Regions from separate parts of the Gilliamella sp. ESL0405 genome, predicted to be linked through region 1. Evidence: riboswitches for the same ligand, from Rfam matches in the RefSeq annotation. Region 1 holds a riboswitch; the other holds the start of a gene.

Region 1 (4,058 bases):
GCGATTAACGATATCGATCCAAAGGCTAAAGTGACGGTTGATTTAGCTAAACATGAAGTTGATATCGACGGCGGAACCATTTCGCAAGAAGCCGCTATTGCTGCGATTAATGAAGCCGGTTATGAATTTGTTGGTATTGCCTACTAGTTTTAATGATTTCAATTATGACGGTTTCGGGCAAAATTTCAGTTAAATAAAAAACAGTGTTAATTTGTCCGAAACCTCAGTTATCAATCGATCACCACCATTGGTAAAAATGGTGCGTTGGTCCAATACCTTTTCCGATACTTAAATCATCAGCATGGCTAATGGCGCCATATAAATAATCTTTCGCTTGTTTGACTGCCTGCGCTAAACTGCGCTGAGGTAATAACGCAGCAATTGCCGCAGATAAGGTGCAACCTGTGCCATGGGTATTTTTGGTTTGAATTCTTGGTGAAGACATAGTGATAATTTCATCATGTGTGATCAAGTAATCCGGGCTTTCATGCCCCGGCAAGTGTCCGCCTTTCATTAGCACAGCTTGACAGCCTAATTTAAGCAGCGCTTGTCCCTGTTTTAGCATATCATTTTCGTTGCTAGCTTCGTCACAATCTAACAAGGCAGCCGCTTCCGGCAAGTTTGGGGTGATAACAGTTGCCAGTGGTAATAATTTTTCACGAATTGCAGTGACAGCGTCGGATTTTAATAAGCGGTGCCCACCTTTGGCAACCATAACGGTGTCTAGCACAATGTTATTTATAGGGTTATTTTTTAATAAATGATAGACCGTCGACACTATCTCTTTGTTCATCAACATACCGATTTTAACACTGTCGATGTTGATATCCTGATATAGCGTATTAAACTGCGCTTCAACAAATTGTGGCGATATAGCCAGCACGTCATCAACGCCTTGAGTGCTTTGCGCAGTGAGAGCAGTAATTACCGACATCCCATAAGCGCCTAATGCTGAAAATGTTTTTAAATCAGCTTGAATACCGGCACCACCACTTGGGTCGGAGCCGGCGATGGTTAAGGCGATTGTTGTCATAATATTTTTTCCTGTCGAGCTTGTTGTATTTTATTAATCAGCGATGCGGTTGCCTGTGCGACATTTTTTTGTCCACAAATGGCGGAAACCACGGCAACGCCGTCAATACCTGTTTGAATAACTTGGCTAATATTATTGATATCAATGCCACCAATGGCTACAGCAGGGCATTTTTTCAGTTTTACTTGTTGAGTCAGCTGCTCAATTCCCATAGCTGTTGCCGCATCTTTTTTGGTTGATGTTGGAAAGATTGGGCCAATTCCCAAATAATCGACTTGTTGCCAGTCAACCGCATTAAGTTGCTCTTGATTGGAAACTGAGAACCCTAACCATTTATCCTTACCGATTAAACGGCGAGTAACATCGACAGGCAGATCACTTTGCCCAATATGGACTCCATCTGCGTCAATAGCGAGTGCAATATCAATATGGTCATTAATAAATAGTGGGACAGGGGTGTCGGCTAGTGCGGTTTTCAGTGCTAAGGCGGCATGATACCACGCTTTACCTGTTAGCGCTTGCTCAGATCTTAACTGCACAGCAGTAACGCCATTAGCAACAGCAATTTGGGTCGTGTTTACCATACCATTAATACCACCACACAATAAGGGATCGAGAACTAAATATAAGTCCAAATTCAATTGTTTTTTCATCAGATTTCCTTATCCATGGTGTGAATTAAACAGTGAAAGCGTGTCGATAATTGATACGGCATAACTGCCTAAGCCATGGTGTTTGTTAGCTTGTTCACCCGCTTTTTTCATCATTAAACAGGCCGAAGCACAAGCTAATAACGTATCGTCTGAGCTAGCGATAAAGGCCGCCACCATTGCCGACAGTGAGCAACCGGTTCCGGTTACTTTCGTCAATGCAATATCACCCCCTTCAATGCGGTATGTGATTTGACCGTTAGTCACATAATCAATATCACCGGTCATTGCAACAATGGTTTGATACTTTTGTGCTAACTGCTTTGCCGCTTCAAGCGCCTGTTCGGTTGAATCTTGGCTATCAGGCCCATTTGAGCAAGATTGCTCACCGCTTAATGCCAAAATTTCTGATGCATTACCGCGAATGGCAGTGGGCTGAAATGCCAATAATTGATGAGCTATTGCGGTTCGATAAGGCAATGCGGGACCAACAGCGACCGGATCAAGCACCCATGGTGTTTGACTTTGTTGTGCTTGCTTTGCAGCAAGCAGCATGCTTTGCGCAATATTATCCTCAATTGTTCCAATATTAACCAATAAACTGCTGGCAACGCTAACAAAATCGGCAACTTCTTGCTTGGCAACAATCATTGCAGGTGATGCGCCAATAGCCAGTAATACATTGGCAGTAAAATTTTGTACTACATCATTTGTTATACAGTGGACGAGGGGATGTTGTTGTTTAACGTTATTAATAAAGGGGGTGGCTTGGGCTAAATCAAACATTTTGGCTTGTGACATATTCATTCCTTATCATCTATTTATTGGGAAGAATTTGCCAGATTAAGCGCAATGTGGCTCAGACTTCCCTACGCTGGTATGATCCAGATCAGGTTCAACGGGTAAACTCTCAGTTTTTTGCAAAAGGCAAAAAACACCCCGAGTCAAATTTTTCAGTTATTATGAACTTACTATCGGTTTTAAACAAGCTATTGTAATAATCTTTCGATATCTGTTATCACTTTTCTTTCCGGTAGGAAGATGATTAAATGATCGCCATCTTCAATAGTTAAATCCGTGTTGACGATAATGACATCTTCACCGCGAACAACAGCCCCAATGGTTGCGCCGGACGGTAATTTTAGTCCGTTGATATTTTTGCCGACCAGTTTCGAGCTCTCATTGGTGCCATTAGCCACCACTTCGACAATTTCCGATTCGCCTTGTCGAAGTGAAATCACTTTTACAACGCCGGTTTGTCTTACATGACTCAGTAGCTCTGAAATCGTTGCGTGTTGTGGGGAGATAGCAATATCAATCACACTATCATTAATCAATTCCAAATAAGCCTGTTTTTGGATTAAGACAATAACTTTTTTGGCGCCCATTCTTTTGGCCAGCATTGAAGACATAATATTTGATTCATCATCGCTGGTTACAGCAATAAACAGATCGGTTAATTCGACTTGTTCTTGCGATAAAAGCTCTTGGTCGGACGATTCACCATGTAAAACGGTGGTATTAACTAACTGTTCAGCAATAAATTCTGCCCGTTCCGCATCCCGCTCAATCAACTTGACTTGATAGTCGTTTTCTAACCGCTTAGCTAAGGCAACCGCAACCCCGCCACCACCGCTAATTATAATTCGCTTGTAAGGTTTCTCTAACCGTTGTAGCTCGCTGGTTACCGCTTTAATATTCACCGGAGGAGTAATAAAGTAGACCATATCACCGGCTTCAATAAGTGTAGAGCCTAATGGACGAATAAAGCGATTTTGGCGATAAATCGCCACCACTCGAGCTTCAACATGCGGGAGATGCTCTTTGAGTTCGGACAGTTCACTACCGACTAAAGCGCCACCATAATATGCAGTAACAGCAACTAGACAGACCCGATTATCATAAAACGAGGCAAACTGTAGAGCGCCGGGATATTGAATTAATTGACTGATATGATTTGTGATTAAATTTTCTGGTGCAATAATGTGATCGATATTAATACAATCTTTATTGAAAAAAGGGTATCGTTCATCATTGTATTCCGGCGCACGAATGCGGGCGACTTTTTGCGGAATGTTAAACATGACATGACCAATCTGACAAGCCATCATATTAACTTCGTCAGAATTGGTAACCGCAACGAGCATATCAGCCGATTCAGCACCAGCGCTTTCCAACACTTGTGGATAAGAAGATTTTCCTACAATGACTTGTAAATCAAAACGCTCTTGCAAAGATTGCAATTTTTCGTGATCTTCATCAACCACAGTGACATCGTTTTGTTTATCGGTTACCAGATACTCTGCCAGCGCACTGCCGGTTTGTCCTGCACCAAGAATTATAATCTTCATTGTTAACCCATAATAGTTAAATGG
Region 2 (4,058 bases), 390 kb from region 1:
GCCATTAGCGGTTTTATTTTAAACATCAAATTAACCGTTTTATTTGATCACCGCTGATTGCCATTCACGAATCCACGCTTTTTGATGCTTGCTAACTTGTTCTGCATCAAATTCCAGCGGCTTGTCTATCGGTTTAATTTGATCAAAAGCCGGAGGTAAATCAGTTTTGATAATTGGATACATAACATTTTTTTCAGCAAATAAACGCTGCACTTGAGGTGTTAATAGATATTTTAAAAATTGGCGAGCCAATGGAACTTCTTGGCTATATTTGATAATACCGGCTACCTCAACTTGACGATAATGTCCTTCATCAAAAATGGCCGCTACATAGCGATAATCGTTATCATTTAAAATATGCGCAACCGGTGAAGTGTTATAACTCAACACAAAATCAGCTTCGCCTTTCAAAAACATATTGTAAGACTCGCTCCAACCTTTGGTTACTGTAACGGTATTTTTCGCTATTTTTTGCCACGCTATGGCGGCATCATCACCATAAACTTTCTTCATCCAAAAAAGCAATCCTAAACCGGGTGTACTGGTTCTGGGATCTTGATAAATAATTTTCCAATTTGGCTTGTTATCAACTAATTGATGTAAAGATTGAGGTGGATGTTTAATTTTCTCTTTATTATAAATAAAGGCAAAATAACCATAATCATAAGGCATAAAATCTTCATTCCACCAATCGGTATTTAAGTTATCCGGTTTCTCAATTTGATGAGGTATAATGATATCGGTAAGTTTAGCTTGTTCTATCAGATTGTTATCTAACCCCAAAATTACATCAGCATTGGTTTTATCACCTTCAAGCCGAATACGATTTAGAATCGATACACCGTCTCCCAATGTTATCACATCAAGTTGACAGTCACACTGCGCCTCAAAACCTTTTTTGATCGCTTCACCAGGACCCCACTGTGACATAAAAGAGTTATAACTATAGACGGTTAAAGTTGGCTGCTCAGCAAAGACAGCGCCGGCAAAGCACAATAAAGGAAAAACAATAGACAATAACAGATTGTGACGAAACATTTTGCCTCCAAAATAGTAAGTAAAAGACAAAAGGTTTGAGCAGATATTATAACTCAAATCCCTCCGCTGGCATGATCCAGTTCAGGTTCGACGGGTTATGTTAGCAAGTTAACATTCTCAGCCCAACTCGGCACCCCGTTGAGAACGATATTAGTTTAGAGGCTCAAGGTTTAATTGTAAATAGTTACCCTTCACTGTTGCCATTCAAATTTCTCTGCCATTTTGGAAGAGACTAATTTAAATTGCCCTTGATTAATCTGATATACCTGTTCTTTATAAAATTCCGGCTTAGGATCTATATATTCATAGTCCTCATCATAATAGTAAGTCACAAACTGTTTTAGGTTTATTGTTAAATCTTCATTGACAGAAAATTGATTAAAACTACTAACATCTTCATAGCGATATTGACTATCTAAAAGCAAAGCATCAATCAATTTACCTTGTTCATCGTAACTATTTAGTTGAATATTTAACATCTGGGTATCAGCTTCACCATAACCATTGTAAATTATCACTTTATAGAGATAATTATCCTGAACAAAGCCACCTACTACGTAATAGCGGATATCTTGTGTAAATCGATCATATCCAAAAGACTCATTTTTAATCGGAAAATTGATTTCTTGCTCATTCAAGAGTTGAGTGAGTTTTGAATACTTGTCCAAAAAGATAGCGTAACCATCATTATCTTTTTTATAGTATTTTATAAATTGTGAAGAAGTTATGGGGAGTTTTAGGTTTGGCACAGTGTCGGGGGCTTGAGCAAAGACTAAAGCAGAAAAAAATAAAAATATATTGACAATTACACTCCATTTAACAAATTTTTGGAACATTTATCACTCTCTTTATTTATGCAATTTATTTTGAACATAAAGTAATCTATGTCACGCTAATTTACAATAATTTTATCTTATACAAACACGCTGTATTTACTTGTCCTTAACTAATCCCACAGTGACAATTTATCAATTTACCAGTATTATATTGGGCATTTTATTACAATCAATTAGGTTTAGTGTGAATATTCAACAATTATTAATGCAACGCATTTCACAAGCAATGATTATGGCAGGCGCCGATAAAAACAGCGACGCGCTAATCAAACAATCTGCTAAAGTACAATTTGGTGATTATCAAGCTAATGGCATTATGTCTGCCGCTAAAAAGTTAGGCATGCCACCAAGAGAGCTTGCTGAAAAAGTATTGCAACATCTTGATATCAACGATATCGCTGATAAAGTTGAGATTGCCGGCCCTGGCTTTATTAATATCTTTTTAAAAAATAGCTGGATTGCGCAACAAAATGAAATTGCTTTAAGTAGTGATAAATTGAATATTACTTTACCGGCTAAACCACAAACGATAGTTGTTGACTATTCAGCACCGAATGTCGCCAAAGAGATGCATGTAGGACATTTACGTTCAACGATTATTGGTGATGCCACTGTCAGAGTATTAAGTTTTCTAGGTCATAATGTTATACGAGCCAACCATGTCGGTGATTGGGGCACGCAATTCGGTATGCTTATTGCTTACCTTGAAAAGATGCAAAATGAGCATGCCAATGATATGGATTTGTCAGATTTAGAATCATTTTATCGTGCCGCTAAAAAACACTATGACGAAGACCAAGCATTTGCTGAAAAAGCCCGTAATTACGTGGTTAAATTACAAGGTGGTGATGAGTATTGCCGAGAAATGTGGCGAAAACTTGTTGATATCACTATGACACAAAATATAGCAACCTATAAACGTCTTAATGTCACACTATCATTAGAAGATACCATGGGGGAAAGCATCTATAACAGCATGCTACCGGGTATTGTGGCTGATTTAAGACATAAAAAACTGGCGGTTGAAAGTGACGGGGCAATCGTTGTCTTTTTAGATGAATATAAAAACAAAGAAGGCGAGCCAATGGGTGTCATCATCCAAAAACGTGATGGCGGCTACCTGTATGCGACAACCGATATTGCTTGTGTCAAATACCGTTACGAAACATTGCATGCTGACCGTATACTCTATTATACCGATTCACGTCAACACCAACACCTTGAACAAGTTTGGGCAATTGTACACAAAGCCAAATATGTTCCGGAATCACTAAAACTTGAACATCATATGTTTGGTATGATGTTAGGTAAAGACGGAAAACCATTTAAAACTCGTTCGGGCGATACTGTTAAATTAAATGATCTGCTTGATGAAGCGACAGAACGTGCAACCGTTTTAATTCGCAGTAAAAATCCACAGTTGACCGAACAAGAGCTGGCGCAAGTGGTTGATGCTGTTGCTATCGGTGCGGTTAAATATGCCGATCTATCAAAAAACCGCACAACCGATTATGTATTTGATTGGGACAATATGCTGTCGTTTGAAGGCAACACCGCACCCTATTTACAATATGCTTACACTCGTGTACTATCAATCTTCAGAAAATCAAACATTAATGAAGATAGCTTAACCGGTACTATCAGTCTTGAAACGGATAAAGAGCGTGCATTAGCTACGCGCTTAATCCAATTCGATGAAACGATATCAACCGTTGCTAATGAAGGCACACCACATGTGCTGTGTGCTTATTTGTACGATATTGCTACACTATTTTCTAGTTTTTATGAACACTGCCCAATCTTATCTGCTGAAAATGAAAGTCTAAAAACCAGCCGTTTAAAACTGGCTTCATTAACAGCAAAAACCCTTAAAACGGGACTTGATATGTTAGGCATTAAAACCGTTGAAAAAATGTAATACTCCTTACCACCGATATAATATCGGTGGTAATTGATCCCTATTCCTTGAGTAACAATTAGACAGCAAGATAAAATGATTGGATTTATTGTTCGGCAACAAAATAAATTAATGGCAATTGTATTAATCTTGCTAACACTCGTTGCAATTCGCTTATTTCCTCATCCTCCTCTATCCGAATCTCTCTCTTTTTCTAAACGTTTTTACGATGATAACAATCAATTAATCAGAATGACTTTAGCCGACGATGACCGGTATCGGCTTTG

What was found. A riboswitch is a leader RNA that binds a small molecule or an ion and turns the genes downstream of it on or off. The one in region 1 is predicted to bind thiamine pyrophosphate.
Region 2: it holds a riboswitch for thiamine pyrophosphate, as region 1 does, so the genes downstream of both, thiB (thiamine ABC transporter substrate binding subunit) here and thiM (hydroxyethylthiazole kinase) in region 1, are expected to answer to the same signal.

Annotation. Positions count from the first base shown of each region.
Region 1 covers NZ_CP048265.1:670,415-674,472, forward strand. Annotated here, with positions in the region: gene GYM74_RS03060 (heavy-metal-associated domain-containing protein) at 1-147, shown strand, start outside; gene thiD (bifunctional hydroxymethylpyrimidine kinase/phosphomethylpyrimidine kinase) at 239-1,033, opposite strand; gene thiE (thiamine phosphate synthase) at 1,030-1,686, opposite strand; gene thiM (hydroxyethylthiazole kinase) at 1,696-2,484, opposite strand; TPP riboswitch at 2,533-2,635, opposite strand; gene trkA (Trk system potassium transporter TrkA) at 2,673-4,034, opposite strand.
Region 2 covers NZ_CP048265.1:1,057,796-1,061,853, reverse strand. Annotated here, with positions in the region: gene thiP (thiamine/thiamine pyrophosphate ABC transporter permease) at 1-26, opposite strand, end outside; gene thiB (thiamine ABC transporter substrate binding subunit) at 40-1,038, opposite strand; TPP riboswitch at 1,079-1,186, opposite strand; gene GYM74_RS04715 (hypothetical protein) at 1,230-1,874, opposite strand; gene argS (arginine--tRNA ligase) at 2,059-3,792, shown strand; gene pbpC (penicillin-binding protein 1C) at 3,868-4,058, shown strand, end outside.